Regions from separate parts of the Bradyrhizobium daqingense genome, predicted to be linked through region 1. Evidence: predicted binding sites of a transcription regulator. Region 1 holds the regulator's gene; the other holds the start of a gene.
What was found. The regulator LexA, encoded in region 1, represses DNA repair genes until DNA is damaged. The targets are predictions, from matches to a motif close to TGTTCNNNNTGTGTTCNG.

Region 1 (7,746 bases):
GCCATGTCGGCGATGGATGGCTACGCCGTGCGCGCGGCCGATGCGGTAACGGTCGATTCCACGCTCACGGTCATCGGCGAGGTTGCGGCAGGCCGGCCATTTGCCGGGTCGGTCGGTCCCGGCGAAGCGGTGCGGATCTTCACCGGCGGCATCATTCCCACCGGCGCCAACGCGGTCGTGATCCAGGAGGACACCGTTGCCGACGGCAAGCAGGTGACGATCAAGGAAGCCGCCATCGCCGGGCGGCACATTCGCCCCGCAGGCGTTGATTTCTCCGAAGGCGACGTGCTGCTGCGCAGGGGAGCCCGACTCACCGAACGCGATCTGGCGCTCGCCGCCGCCATGAATCACCCGCAGCTTGTGGTTTGCCGCCGTCCGAAGGTCGCGATTCTCGCCACCGGCGACGAGCTCGTGTTGCCAGGTTCGAAGCCCGGCCACGGCCAGATCGTCTATTCCAACGGCTACGCGCTGCACGCGCTCGCCCGCAGCGAGGGGGCCGAGACGATCGACCTCGGCATTGCCGCCGACACGCTCGAGTCCACCGCCGCCGGCATCCGCCGCGCGCGCGAAAGCGGCGCGGACATCCTGGTCACGTCCGGCGGGGCTTCGGTCGGCGATCACGATCTGGTCCAGCAGGCGCTCCGCGACGAAGGCATCGCGATGGCGTTCTGGAAGATCGCGATGCGCCCGGGCAAGCCGATGATGCACGGACGACTGGGGGCGATGCGCGTGATCGGCCTGCCTGGCAATCCGGTCTCGTCCTATGTCTGCGCCTTCCTGTTCATGGTGCCGCTGATTCGCGCCTTGTCGGGCCGATCCGTGATTCATCATCGTCACGAGCGCGCCGTGCTCGGCAAGGACGTCGGCGCAAACGACATGCGGGCGGATTATCTTCGCGCGAGGCTGGAGGAGCGCGACGACGGCGCGCTCGTCGCTGTTCCCGTCAACCACCAGGATTCCTCGCTGCTTGCGAATCTTGCTGCGGCACAGGCACTTCTCGTGCGCGCGCCGTTCGCACCCAGGGCCGAAGCCGGCACGCCTTGCGAGGTGCTGCGCCTGCCCGTCTGAACGCATCCACCACACGCGTTCCGCGAACTTGGCCGCATTCACGGTAAATTAAGCAGTTGCGGAACACATATCGAACATATAGTGTCTGTTCATGATTTGTTTCGAGGATGTAGCGGTTCGCCGCTCCAATACAGCGTCTCGGAATCGAACGACATCAACCGGGGGACTTTGGTCGAGATGTTAACGCGCAAACAATACGAGCTTCTGCGGTTCATCAGCGAACGTCTGAAGGAAAGCGGCGTGCCGCCCTCCTTCGACGAGATGAAGGATGCGCTCGACCTGCGCTCGAAGTCAGGCATCCATCGCCTGATCACCGCACTCGAGGAGCGCGGCTTCATCCGCCGCCTGCCCAACCGCGCCCGCGCCATCGAGGTGATCAAACTGCCCGAGCTCCAGGCCGCTGCCGGCAACCGCCGCGGCTTCACGCCGAGCGTCATCGAGGGCAATCTCGGCAAGATCCGTGCGAGCTCCAGCCCGCCCGCGGACGAGGGCGAGCGTCCGGTTGCCGTGCCCGTGATGGGCCGCATCGCGGCCGGCACGCCGATCGAGGCATTGCAGACCCGCAGCCACACCATCAGCGTCCCGCCGGACATGCTCGGCTCCGGCGAACATTACGCGCTCGAGGTGCGCGGGGATTCGATGGTCGAAGCGGGTATCCTCGATGGCGACATGGCACTGATCCAGCGTAACGAGAGCGCCGATACCGGAGACATCGTCGTGGCGCTGATCGACGACGAGGAAGCGACGCTCAAGCGCTTCCGCCGCCGCGGTGCCTCGATCGCGCTCGAGCCGGCCAACGCCGCCTACGAGGTGCGCATCCTGCCGCCCAACCGGGTGAAGATTCAGGGCAAGCTGATCGGGCTGTACCGCAAATACTGACCGCCCGGCGGTCATTCGATACCGATGATCCCGATTGGAGCGGATGCGTCCGCTCCGGCTGGACAGTCTTTCCGGTCTTGCGCAGGTTGTCCGGCCCTCATTCAGTACGACACACTCGGGGGCGGAGCCAGGCGCTCATCGTGTCCGAGCTCGAAAGATCGAGCACGCAATGGTGCCTCAGCGCCCGCGGCCACAGGCGTTCTGTGGTCCCCAAATGCGCTGAAATGAGCTTTGTTCCTAGTGAATCTGAAAAAGATAATGTGATCGCGTCTCGCGAACGCCAGCCGCAGATTCGCCTACAACCGAGCAGAGCGTCACGTGCTTCCACTCTGATAGAGGCTTGCGCCTCCGAAAGAGGCGCGGGTTGCTATCTTCGCATGAGGAGCACCCGATGTGTGACTACAGCCTGCATGCCGTTGCATCGCGTCCCGCCGAAGTCGGCGAGACGATCGTCTCCACGACGTTCCGCGGCACCTCGACGCGCGGCTTTGCTTCCGCGGCAGATCCGAACGTAGCCGTCTGCCTGTTGCCGGGAACGGAGCTCGCCTTCGCCGACAACGTCCGTTACGACAATCGCTGGATCTGGACGCGCACCATCAACTCCCGCGTCGGCAAGTTCGGCAAGATCGATCCGCACATTCCCGATCGCCATCACGACGCGATCGAATTCCCTGACGGCAAATACGTGCTGGTGACGCAGCTCGTCGAAGGCCAGCGCGCAACGGTGCTGCAACTGCCGGTGACCCAGCCGGTCAGCGAGCGCGAGCACAAGCCGCAGATCATCGCCGACAGCCGCCCGAGCCCAACGCCCCGCCTGCCGATCGGCTGATGCGCCGTCCCGGCCGTCCAGGTCGGAGACCAGAATTGAAATTGCCGTTCGCCGGCCGCGGCCGGCGACATGGACGGTTTGGCGCTCGTGATATCCGGGCAGCCGACTGAGCACCGCCTCGACCCGCGCACGAACTTTGGGCCGCCATGCCTGAATTTTGAACGTCCGCTCCGCGGTCAAATGACCGATGCTGTCGGGACCTGACACAGCGGACATGGTCGATGAAAGCCTTCATTCGCGTCGTCGAACTCTGGGTGCCCGACCGCACGCGCATGCGGCTGGAATTCGGCGGCGGCCTCTACGGTGAAGGGCTGTCCGCGTTCAAGGCCGTGAGTGAGGACCTGCGCTTCGGTCATGACGAGGGGCTGCCCGGCAAAGCGTGGGCCAGCGGCCATCCGGTGATCCTCACCAAGTTTGCCAACTCGTACTTCAAGCGGACCGATCAGGCGCTCGCAGCTGGCCTCACCTGCGGCGTCGCGGTGCCGGTGTTCGCCGGCGAATTCCTGCAGGCCGTGATGGTGCTGTTCTGCGGCGATGACGAAGCGCATGTCGGGGCGATCGAGCTCTGGCACAACGATCCCGATGTCTCCCACGAGATGCGGCTCGTCGACGGTTACTATGGCACCGCCGACATGTTCGAATTCAACTCCCGCCACACCAGATTCCCGCGCGGCTTCGGCCTGCCCGGACGCACCTGGAAGGCCGGCCTGCCGCTGATCATCAAGGACCTGCATAACGCCAGGAGTTTTCTGCGGTGGGAAGAAGCCGCCGAGGTCGGGATCAATCTCGGCGTCGGCGTGCCCTACCGCACCGGCGCCGACCAGAGCTGGGTGCTGACCTTCCTCTCCGCACAGGCCACCCCGATCGCGCGACGCTTCGAGATCTGGGTCCCGAACGAGGCTCGCTCTGCGCTGGTCTTCCGCGCCGGCGATTGCAGCGGGCAGACCGACCTTGCGGGCCTCTATGCGACGACATCGATCGCCAGGAGCGACGGCAGCATCGGGGGCGCCTGGGCCACCGGCATGCCCGCGCTCAACGATGATCTCGCGCATGACGACTCGATCGCGGCTGCGGAGGCCCGCGCGGCCGGGCTGAGCCAGATGGTGGCACTGCCGGTCATCGGCAGCGCCGGTCTCGACGCCGTGCTGGCCTGGTATCTGTAGCCCATCTGCTCAATCGTCAGCCTGCAGGTCGGTCTCTGCCGGCGTTGCGTCCCGACTCCGGGGCGCTGCCGTCTTGGCCGTAAAGTTCTTGGGCACGAGGCTGCCGTCGAAATCCCCTTCGCCAGCGCCGGCCGGCAACCAGGGCCGGCTTGCGCCTCTCGCCCTCACGGCCTGAACGGCAAAGCCGTCACCACGCTGCGTCAGCGCCAGCGCGCCCTGGCTTGCAAGCCGCGGCCGGTCGACCACCATGGCTGCGCAGCCGGACGGCGCTGGCCGGGTCGTCACCACCAGCGCGGCGCGGCTGCAATCATCGGCAAGCCCGTCGACGCGCAGGGACAGCGCGACCAGCCGCCCGTCGGCGAGCGGCGTCACGCAGCCGGCTTCGTCGCATGACACGCCATCGGCCAGCGAATTGGTTGCGGCGTCGCGCGGATCGGCGTCGGCCGCCAGCCATTCCCTCAGCAGAAAGCTGTCCTTGCTCGCCCGGATCACGTGCAGCTGCCCGTCCTTCCCCCGCACCGCGACGCTCGCGCCGTCCCCGGCAATCAGGATATCGGGCTGGCGCGCCGACAAGCCCCAGGCGAGGGACACCAGCAGCAACAGGGCACCGGCCCAGCGCAAGGGCGTCCGCAACAGCCCCATCATGATGATGCCGAGGCTTGCCGCCATCAACGGCGCAATGCCGAAAGCCGGAATGCGGCCGATCGCACCCGGCAGTGCCGCCACCCAGCTCGACACCGCGACCATCCAGTCGATGCCGATCCCCATCAGCCACCAGAACACGCCGTCGAGCCCGAAGGGCGCTGCAATCAGTCCCAGCAGCCCCGCCGGCATCACCAATGCCGAGACCACCGGCATCGCGCCAAGATTGGCGATGACGCCGTAGGGCGTGACGCGATGGAAGTGGAAGGCCGCATAGGGCGTGGTCGCGAGCCCCGCGATCAGCGAGGCCAGGAATAGGATCGCGATCTCGCGGCCGCCCCACAATGCGATGCGCGCGGTCGCCGAATGATCGGGCGAGGCGAACAGGTTCGGCATGCCGATCTGCACCAGCGCGACGAGACCGAGCGTTGCCGCAAACGACATTTGAAAGCTCGGATGCACCAGCGCTTCGGGCGCAACCGCAAGCACGATCAGCGCCGCCACCGCCAGCGTACGAAAGGTGATGGCCCGGCGATCCACCATGACCGCGATCAGCACAACTGCCGTCATGAAGAACGAGCGTTGCGTCGCGACTTCCGCACCCGACAGCAGCAAATAGAACGCAGCCGCGACCAGCGCGGCGGCCGCCGACCATTTCTTGATGGCGAAGTCGGCCGTCAGCCCCGGGATCAGCGCCAGCAGCGCGCGCACCGCGAAGAACACGACGCCGGCGACGACCGCCATGTGATAGCCGGAAATCGACAGTACATGGCCGAGCCCCGAAACGAACATGGCGTCGTTGACGGGCGCGCTGATCGCATCGCGCCGTCCGGTGAGCAATGCCGTTGCGATCGCGCGATTGTCGCCCTCGAGCGTCGCGCGGATGCGTGCGTCGATCGCATCGCGCAGGCCCTGCATGAACGCAGCATAGCGCAGCCGCAAGCCACCGGCCTCCGGCGGTACCGACGCCGCGATCGTTCCCATCACGAAACCGGAAGCGCCGATGCCTTGAAAATACATGTCCCGGGAGAAGTCATAGCTGCCGGGCCGCACCGGCGAGATCGGCGGCATCAGCCGCGCCTTCAGCTGCACGAAGCTGCCGACCTCCGGCGCCGTCCCCTTGCGCACCGACAGACGCACGCGCTCCAGCTTGACGTCGCTGCGCTGCGCCTCCATCGCGGTGACGCGCAGCACGAAACGGTCGGTGCGCTCGCGGATATCGCGCGCTTCGACGAAACCCGAGAGCGACACCGAATAGAGCGGCTTGGCCAGCACGGGATGGGCGATGCGCGCCGTCTTCCAGGTCGCGATGCAAAAGCCGGCGGCGATCGCTGCGATCATGATCGCCGGGGCGAACAGCCGGCTGCGTCGGAGCAGCATTGCGCCGAGCATGAGCGTGGCCGCCGTCGACGCGACGACCCAGAGCACCGGCTCATGATCGGCGGCGAAATAGAGCGCGATGCCGCCGCCGAACGCGACGGGCACCCAAGGCAGCAGGCGCCCCGGACCGGCTTCCGCGCGCGCCCAGCCGCGCAATGTCTCGATGATCGCGGGCCACAGGCCAAAGCCAGCAGGTGCTAGGCCGCCAGCCGAGGCAGCGCGGCCGAGCGGCCACGTCCCGGCAACTCCCTGGGAGCGTATTGGCCGGCCCGGCTCCGCCATTCCCCTGCACCTTACGATACGCGACGGGTGCAGAGGCTACCGGACCGTGCGGATATGCGAATAGGGTACGGATCAGGAACAGTCGGTGGAGCGCCCTACTTTACTTTGACTCCCAGTCACCGAGGCCTTCGAGCGGCCCTGACGATGCCTTGCTCGCGTCAGATCAGCGGCGCCTTCGACGAGGCGTGGTGATTGACGATCATCCACTCGCCGTCCTCGCGGATGATGACCCAGCTCATCTTGACGACGAGATCGGGACGTTCGCCAGCAAGATCGAACGTGATGGTGGCGCCCACGTTGATCAGATCGGGCCCTGCTTGCGCTGCGTTCACCTCGGAGAACGCCGCACTCGGCTTGCGCCAGCGCGGCAGGCCATTGAAGTAATCGGCAACACCGTCCCGGCCCCGATAGAGCTTGGGATTGGAGCCGAAGAAGAACGCGTTCCTCGAATATAGCGACGACAGCGCCGCAGCGTCGAGCTTTGCGAAGCCGGCGCACCATTTCGCGATGATGCCTGAAACGATGGCGTCGGCTTCGCTGATCATTGTGGTCCCCTCACCCCTTGGCGACTTCCTTGGCGAACGTGTCGCGCAAGCCGATGGTCCGCGAGAACACCGGCTTGCCAGGGGTCGAATCCTTGTCGCGCACGAAATAGCCCTGGCGCTCGAACTGCATCGGCTCCATCGCATTGCTTTCCGCAACGGAGGCCTCGACCCGCGCATCGGACAGGATCTCAAGCGAGTTCGGATTGAGATCGGCCGCAAAGTTCGAAGCGTCCGGGCTCGGATTGGAGAACAGCTGGTTGTAGATGCGGATCTCCGCCGGCTTCGATGCCGCCGCCGGCAGCCAGTGCATGGTGGCCTTGACCTTGCGGCCATCGGGCGCGTTGCCGCCCTTGGTCGCGGGATCGTAGGTGCAGCGCAGCTCCACCACCTCGCCAGCGTCGTTCTTGATCACGCCGGTGCATTTGACGAAATAGGCATAGCGCAGCCGCACCTCGTTGCCTGGCGACAGGCGGAAGAACTTCTTCGGCGGGTTCTCCATGAAGTCGTCCTGCTCGATATAGAGCTCGCGGCCGAACGTGATCTTGCGCGTGCCGGCCGAAGGATCATCAGGATGATTGATCGCCTCGAGCTCCTCGGTCTGCCCTTCCGGATAGTTCTCGATCACCACTTTCAGCGGCTTCAGCACTGCCATGCGCCGCTGCGCCGTGCGGTTCAGCTCCTCGCGGATGCAGAATTCGAGCATGCCGACATCGACCACACTGTTGGCCTTGGCCACACCGATACGCTTGACGAATTCGCGCAGCGCCGCCGGCGGCACGCCACGGCGGCGCATGCCCGCCATGGTCGGCATGCGCGGATCGTCCCAGCCCGCGACATGGCCGTCGCGGACGAGCTGGGTCAGCACGCGCTTCGACAGCAGCGTGTAGGTCAGATTCAGCCGCGCGAATTCGTACTGATGCGGCTCGGACGGCACCGGCAGCTTCTCGATGAACCAGTC
Region 2 (7,746 bases), 1.0 Mb from region 1:
CATTTCGCTGGCACCTAGGCCCGTCACGTTGTCCGGAAGCTCTTCGAGCAACGCGATGAGCGCCGGCCGAAGTCTCGGCAGGATCGTCAGATCCGTCATCAGAAGATCGAAACATGGCTGTGGCGTTTCAGCCCGATAGGCTTGCCAGGCGCGGCGTGCCAAGACCAAATGATTTTCGGTCACCTTGAAGGCCGGCAGCTTCCATTTTGCGACAGATTCGGGAGAGTAGTACGCAACATGGTCATCCGTGTGCACCAGACTGAGCTTCGTCGTAATCTCCTTGTAGGGGCGAAGCAAGTCCAGCAGCCAGACCAGCACAAGCTGATCGTTTGGTCGAGGATCGACCCATATTTCGATTGAGTCGAACTTCGAACATAGCTCGAAGAAACCGATATCACGCGTTCCGAACCCCTCGAGCGAGCCACGACAAGCGTCATCGAGCCAATGATCGCCGGAATTGCCATGCTTTGCCGATCGGCGCTCCAATCCCATCAGAAGCTGTTCCTCGGAAGGCAATTTCCTCCGCACGAAGCGTGGATAGAACCCAAGCACGACATTCGCTTGGCGCGACTGGCGAAGTACGTCTTCGTCAAGATGGTTCGTGGCTAAGATCAAACGGGACACGGTCGCCTCTCAAAATTGATACGCAATACAGGAAGGCTGAGAGCATGCGTACGCCTCACTTAGGCGCGATCAACGCGCGGCTCTCGGCGTCCCATCGCCAAAGCCGTTCGCTGGTGAGAAGCGTGCCACCCCAACAGCGGCGAATCGTATTATGGCGCCGGAAGTCCTCTTCTCCCGCCAGCGCCGCCGTCCCGAAATCGGTGAGCGACAAGCGGGACCGCTTGTATTGCGCGAAACGGCGAGCTGCATGTCGAGCGTGAATGGCCCCTCCTCCAGCCCGGCTACGGCCGGTACTGGACATCGCGCGAGCCCATCGAGCAGGGTTCCGACTTCCCAATAATCGTACACGCGCCGCTCGTTGCGCTTCTCTCGACCGGGGAAGACGTCAAAGGGCTGCACATTCCCTGGTGAGATCAACTCGAGCATTCGCGTCTCAGTCGCTGCAAGACCGGTAGTCCTGCTCGGAAGCTCATCGAGCAGGCCGACGGCACACCGTTCAAGCTGCGGAAGCAAACTCAAATCCGATTTGAGAAGGTCGAACCAAGCCTGCGGCGTGGACGCACGATAGGCCCCCCACGCGCGAGCGGCCAGTTCGACGTGTTCTTGCGTGGGCTTAACGATCGGCGGGTTCAGCTCGGCAAATCGCTCCGGCTCGACACCACCAACGGCCATGTCCAGCTGGCGTATCACGATTTTGGAGACTGCTGCTCTCTCGCTGCCGCAATGGTCGAGCAGCCAGAGCAGCATCAGCTGCGCATTTGGCTTGGGGGTCGATCCACAGTTCAGCTAAGTCACATTCCGACAGCAGCTCGATCAGTCCGCGGTCTTTCAATCTCGACTCTTCGAGACGCCATGACGGCGTGTCGTCCAGCCAATGAAGGCCTCGAGGCTGCATCGTACGCGGCGCAAGAATGCCTCCAGCTCCTCCTCGGACGGCAACGGCCCCCAAACAAGCCGATGCTCGATGGCGATGACGAGATCGGCGAGCCCAGCGCGTTGCAAGGCGCCGGCAGCGGACGAATCTGTTGTCAGAATCAGGCGCTTCACCGGAATCATCCGCCTCGCTCAGCGATCAAAACGAAACGGGCACCGACGACGTCGGCAACTCAACGTCCTCAGCGCCCGCTCCTCGCGAAAAACTCTACTGTTGAAGCCTTACTCGTCCGCGGGCTCCTCGCCGTCGGCGTCGCTCTCGGGCGTGCCGGCCAGGATCTGCTCGGAGATCAGGCCGGAGTTCTGGCGGATCGAGGTCTCGATCTTGGCGGTGATGTCGGGGTTGGCCTTCAGGAACGCTTTCGAATTCTCGCGGCCCTGGCCGAGGCGCTGGCTGTCATAGGAGAACCAGGCGCCGGACTTCTCGACGATGCCCGCCTTGACGCCGAGATCGAGGATCTCACCCATCTTGGAGACGCCCTCGCCGTACATGATGTCGAACTCGACCTGCTTGAAGGGCGGCGCCAGCTTGTTCTTGACCACCTTCACGCGCGTGGTGTTGCCGACGACTTCGTCGCGCTCCTTGATCGCGCCGATGCGGCGGATGTCGAGGCGGACGGAAGCGTAGAACTTCAGCGCGTTGCCGCCGGTCGTGGTCTCGGGCGAGCCGTACATCACACCGATCTTCATGCGGATCTGGTTGATGAAGATCACCATGGTGTTGGACTTGTTGATGGACGCGGTCAGCTTGCGCAGCGCCTGGCTCATCAAGCGCGCCTGAAGACCCGGAAGTGCGTCGCCCATCTCGCCTTCGAGCTCGGCCTTCGGCACCAGGGCCGCAACCGAATCGACCACCAGCACATCCACCGCACCCGAGCGCACCAGCGTGTCGCAGATCTCCAGCGCCTGCTCGCCGGTGTCCGGCTGCGAGATCAGGAGCTCGTCGATGTTGACGCCGAGCTTGCGGGCATAGACCGGATCGAGCGCGTGCTCGGCGTCGATGAAGGCGCAGATGCCGCCCTTCTTCTGCGCTTCCGCAACCGTATGCAGCGCCAGCGTCGTCTTGCCCGATGATTCCGGCCCGTAGATCTCGACGATTCGCCCCTTGGGCAGGCCGCCGATGCCGAGCGCGATATCGAGACCGAGCGAACCCGAGGACACCGCCTCGATATCCATGGAGCGGTCGTTCTTGCCGAGCTTCATCACCGAGCCCTTGCCGAACTGGCGCTCGATCTGAGAGAGCGCGGCAGCCAGGGCTTTACTCTTGTCCATGGAAGATCCTTCGACGATACGCAGGGCAGTGGCGGACATTGGTCGTGCTCCTTATGGCGAGGATTCGGGTGCGGGACAAACGATTGGGGCGGCGGGTCGTCGATAAAATCAATGTACCCCATTTGTTCTAGGTTCGCAATATGTTCTTTGCGATCTGTACTGCCGTCGTTGATCCCGGGGTGCCCTAAGTTGAACCTGCGAGGCCCTGATTTCAGCTATGGCTGCCGGAATGACCGTCGGGGAGGCTCACCGGACGACTTGTTCGTGTCCGCTTCAGCACTTCCTCAAATGACTAATTGTATGCTACGTACTGTAGCGTTACCTATCGTCTCATTTAAACAGCGAGGAGAGATGAATGAGGTCAATCGTCACGATCGTTCTTGCACTGTCCCTGCTCTCCGGCTCGCCATCGGTGCAGGCGCAGTCGGCGAACACGCCGACATCGGCCGCGCCGAAAGCCGGTGTCAAAATCACCAAGAAGTCTCAGCTGCACGATGGCTGCCACAGCAGGTACGCCCAGATGCTGGGCAAGCCCTGCCACTGATATCGTTGGCTCGATCTTCAGAGGCCGCCGTGGTTGGCGGCTTCGATTTGAAGAACCGTCGGTGTCTGACCTCGAGCGCCCAACAATCGTCGATCTCCCTTGCACCCCCTGCGTGCACAACTGAACAGACCCGGATCCGTTTACGGATCCTAATGCGACATCACCGCACGAATCCTGGCGACGACCGGTGACGAGAACGCCAATCGCGCTCCCGCCTTCTCCGATGGAAATGAGCGCGTCATGTTCAGGCGACGGCGATTCAAGAATCAGCTGACCCTCCAGGATCGGCTGGCCGCATGGGTGAAGCAGGTCGAGGAGCAGGCCTTAAGGCTGCCGCCTGGCCCCGAGCGAGACGCCCTGCTCAAGAAGGCGCGCCGGGCCGACGTTGCCAATCATCTGCATGATTGGGTCAAATTTCCAAGACTGCAGCCGCCGAAATAGCGGCCCGCCTCGTCCACGAAGCTGACCCGCATCAAAGACGTGCGGCCTGCGCGCCGTCATAAATCCTTAATCCGAGCGCACTGAACCTTTTCGCGGCCTGCGGCCTTCTGTCGGGATGGGACCGCAACTCTGGGGATCTCAGCCATGACTGAAAACACGCAGCCCAGCGCCATCAGGCGCAACCCCCTGCTCGAGGCCGCACAGGAGGAAATGCTCAAGTTCGAGCGCAGGGAAAACGAGTTCCGCAAGAAGGACCGCGACGAGCGTGCCGCCGAGCTCCGTCTGCCCCTGGACGAGATCAAGGTCCACTAAGCCGGCCGGCGGGCGTCGGACCCGTCTGAGGCTAAGCCAGCGATGGCTGGCCGCGGTAAAGTCGAAGGTCAGCAGCGAGGCGCAAGGCGTCGACCTCTCGGGAACCGGCACGGCCCCGACCCCGGTTCGCGCGCAATTAAGGTATCTAAATACCTCAGTCAACCAATTGATTTCACGACCGAATTCCCCGGCGCTCTACTGTGCATGGGGTTGTTTTCGTCGATTTTTGGCGATAGCGGCGCGCGAGGGCGCCCACCGGGCCCGCTTATAGCAGGGCCAGCAGCACAAGGCCGATGACCAGCACGACGAAGCCAGCCGCCGTCGCGGCGGCGAATGACCGCTCTACGTTGTCCATGATGCCACCCCATTGCCGCCGCGCCACGTTTCCCCCATGGCGCGCCGGACCGATCCGGAATCTTGCCGACCGATGTGTCGCCAGTCGTGCGGCCGGATGTCGAAATTGGGACCGGCGCGGGGCCAGTCTGAGGCCTCGCGATCCCAGCCATTCGTTGCACCCGTCAAGCGCCTGTAAGCCGGATCGCCTAGTGTCGAAGTGCCCGGTGGACCAACACCGGGCCTCCATACCCAACCGAGGACCCCGCTCTCCCCGAGCGGGGTTTTCTGTTTGCGGGCATGGCGGGCACACGCGATGAATTCGATCTGCCGAACTGTCAGGCTGACGTAAGCGCAGGCGGCTATGGTCGCCTTGCTAGGTGTTGCAGCCCAGCACCTCAGCCTCCAATAACTTTCTCCCCCGCTTGGCTCTCCCCAAGCGGGGTTTTTTCATGCCTGCCGGCGGGTTCGCAGCTCGCCATCCTCGCGTGTCAACCGCAGCGCGATGGCGCGGATGGCAGGCGCGGCGAGCAGCACGATCGGCAGCATCGCAGCCCATGCGATCAGCCACGACGCCATCCAGTGCCCGAGGAAGACCATCGCGCTGGCGGCGGGAAAGCTGGCGATGCCCGCCGCGATCAGCGAGGTCAGCCCGGACTGGATGACGCCGAAGACGACATGGGAGTAGCGGCGGGGAATGCCGAGCATGAGAGGTCCATGGTTGCCTCACAGACGAAGCAAGGCACATGCCGAAGGTACTCCGTGGTTCTCCGACCATGAACAGAGTTCCAGCCCCCTTCCCGGCGTGCGATTTCCGTGAACGGCGAGGGGTTTGCCGACATATTTCGCTTGTCCGGGGAATATCATGACGCCCATCATGTTGTGGGTCAGGGAAGGTGAATCGTGGGAGATGACCATGAATCACAGGGGCATCGAGTTCACCGTCGCCAAGACGGCCATACCCGGCATCTGGCAGTGGCAGTTCCGCATAGGCGACCAGATCAAGACCGGCCGGACCGAGACCAAGATCGAGCTGCTCGCGATCCGGCGGGCGCAACTGCGCATCGATCGGGAGCTGAAGGCCATCGAGCGCAAAACGGCCTGAGCGCGATCAGCGGGTGGCGGCGCGACCCCGGAAGGTGAAGCCCGTAGCCGCCCGGAATTGATCTGACCGGGATTTGGGATTGCACTGCGCGCCCGTGGCCTTGGAGGGCGGGCCATCACGCGCGATCGGTGCCAGCCATGCCGCTCTATTTTTTTCGAATCCGGAATGGCCGTTATTCCGGCTGCGCGGATCAGGCGTCGGAATTTGCCGATCGCGATTCGGCCTGGAAGGAGATGACCAATGTCTGCGCCGACATGGCCGCCGGCATTGCGCGCAAGCTCCAGGAAAATTCCGAATGGCACATGGAGCTTCTGGACGAGACCAAGGAGCCGGTGTTCCGGATTCGCATCGTCTCGGAAACCCTAGACTAGGAGTGCGACCCTAATCGGCGCTGGGCAGCCGGCGCATGGTGAACTCGATGTCGCCGCCGGGCAGTTCGCGCCAAGTCTCGACCGCGCTCATGTAACCCGCCTTGGGATAGCGGGCGAAGAAGGCCTCCGCCCTCGCCCGCGCCGCCGCGCGCGGCAGCGTGAAGGTCTCGCGCAGATAGCCGTCGCCGGTCGCATGGCCCGCCTTGCCGCCTGCTTTGCGCCGGCGCGCCATGCGCTCGGCGAGATCCCGCGGGCGATCGGCCATGTCACGCCTCCTTGACGCAATACGCTTTCGCGGAATGTAGGAGGCCGGCAGGGCAAAGGGGAGTCCCGATCGGAGGTCTCAACCGCCTCCGATCGGCGCGGGATCAATTGGCGGCCGTGCCGGATTTCTTCTTCGGTGCGCTGGTCGCCGCCGAGGCCTTCGGCGCCGCCGACTGCTTCGGCGGATCGGAGCGCATGCCGCCCCAGGGATCGTTGGACGTCTTGGTATCCGGAATCTTCTTCAGCGTTTCCTTGTAGGCCTTGTCACGTTCGGCTTCGGCGGCCTTCTCCTCGGGGGTCTTGCTCGGCGCATCCTGCAGCAAATTGAGCTGGGGCATTTGCGCATAGGCAGGTCCCGCCAGCACGGCCAGCACCGCGGCCAAACGGAAAAACTTCATCATCCACTCCTTGATCATCCATGATGCGCGGATCGCCCGCGCCTTGTCGTCCTTGTTGCGGCGAAGCGCAACCCCAGGGTCACATGGCCGTTACAACCGGTCCGATCTGCAAGATTTCGGCGCATGCAGCCAGTCGTCCCAGATCGGCCCACATCTGGTGCACCCGTTCAGCACCAGGCCGAGCGCAGCCAGACAAAAGACCAGGACACATCGACGCAACATCATCCACCCGTACCCAAGCGCGGCATCATATCGGGCGAAGTCGGGCATTTTCAAGCCGACCGGGCCGGCGCCGGACCGGGTGACTTTGCCGCGTCGATGCGCAGAATGCAGCGGAAACATCCGGCAACAATGGAGGGAACGACGGTAATGCCAATGCAGCCAGACGCCGAGTTCGGCATCACGGAGGCCGGACGCATCCTCGGCGAGGTCTTTGCGCCCTGGGTTCAGGATCTCGACCTTTCGGTCGAGCGCATCGAGACCGCACCACCCGCGGACGCGCCGGACTGGCAGCCGGGCGCACTCCTGCGCATGCCATTTTCGGAGCGGCTGTGCCGCAACGGCGGCATCGTCTGCGGCCAGGCACTGATGGCGCTCGCCGACACCGCGATGGTGATTGCGATCTTCGCGGCCAATCGCGGCTATCGTCCGATGACCACGGTCGACCAGACCACCCATTTCATGCGCGCGGCCACGTCCTCGGACGTGCTTGCGGACGCCCGCGTGGTGCGGCTCGGGCGCACCATGAGCTTCGGCCGCGTCACGCTGCTGTCGGCCTCCGACAACAAGCCGGTCGCGATGGTGTCGAGCGCGTTCGCGATGCTGCCGGGCTGAGCTTCTTCCCGAAGGAAGAGAGCCGCGGCAGCGCAAGGCGCACCGCGGCTCTCCATCACGTTTTTGTCGAACACATTTGCATCGAAGCGAGAGACCGAAGCGCGATTGCAGCCGCGCTTCAGGCGGTACGCTCTAAGAACTACTTGCCGAGAATTTCGTCGGCCGCGGTGACCACACTGACGGTCGGGTTCTTTCCGCAATAGGCACCGAACTTCTTGGCATTCTCAATGAACACCTCGGTGTCGATGATCGCGTTGTCCTCGTCGCCCTTGTACCAGCCGTCCATCCAGGTCAGCACGACCGCGATGTTGTCTT

Region 2: recA (recombinase RecA) is a predicted target of LexA. The motif match lies at 2,960-2,977, and genes of this name have one in related genera.

Annotation. Positions count from the first base shown of each region.
Region 1 is NZ_CP088014.1:5,463,819-5,471,564, forward strand. Features, by position in the region: gene LPJ38_RS25875 (molybdopterin molybdotransferase MoeA) at 1-1,068, shown strand, start outside; gene lexA (transcriptional repressor LexA) at 1,246-1,947, shown strand; gene LPJ38_RS25885 (hypothetical protein) at 2,339-2,776, shown strand; gene LPJ38_RS25890 (GAF domain-containing protein) at 2,998-3,939, shown strand; gene LPJ38_RS25895 (ComEC/Rec2 family competence protein) at 3,949-6,243, opposite strand; gene LPJ38_RS25900 (YybH family protein) at 6,402-6,788, opposite strand; gene LPJ38_RS25905 (glutamine--tRNA ligase/YqeY domain fusion protein) at 6,799-7,746, opposite strand, start outside.
Region 2 is NZ_CP088014.1:6,462,621-6,470,366, forward strand. Features, by position in the region: gene LPJ38_RS30925 (hypothetical protein) at 1-624, opposite strand, end outside; gene LPJ38_RS30930 (hypothetical protein) at 694-1,371, opposite strand; gene LPJ38_RS30935 (hypothetical protein) at 1,453-1,680, opposite strand; gene recA (recombinase RecA) at 1,780-2,868, opposite strand; gene LPJ38_RS30945 (hypothetical protein) at 3,185-3,373, shown strand; gene LPJ38_RS30950 (hypothetical protein) at 3,614-3,814, shown strand; gene LPJ38_RS30955 (hypothetical protein) at 3,959-4,126, shown strand; gene LPJ38_RS30960 (DUF2798 domain-containing protein) at 4,910-5,167, opposite strand; gene LPJ38_RS30965 (hypothetical protein) at 5,376-5,564, shown strand; gene LPJ38_RS30970 (DUF6894 family protein) at 5,702-5,935, shown strand; gene LPJ38_RS30975 (hypothetical protein) at 5,946-6,200, opposite strand; gene LPJ38_RS30980 (hypothetical protein) at 6,304-6,597, opposite strand; gene LPJ38_RS30985 (PaaI family thioesterase) at 6,967-7,431, shown strand; gene LPJ38_RS30990 (HdeA family protein) at 7,571-7,746, opposite strand, start outside.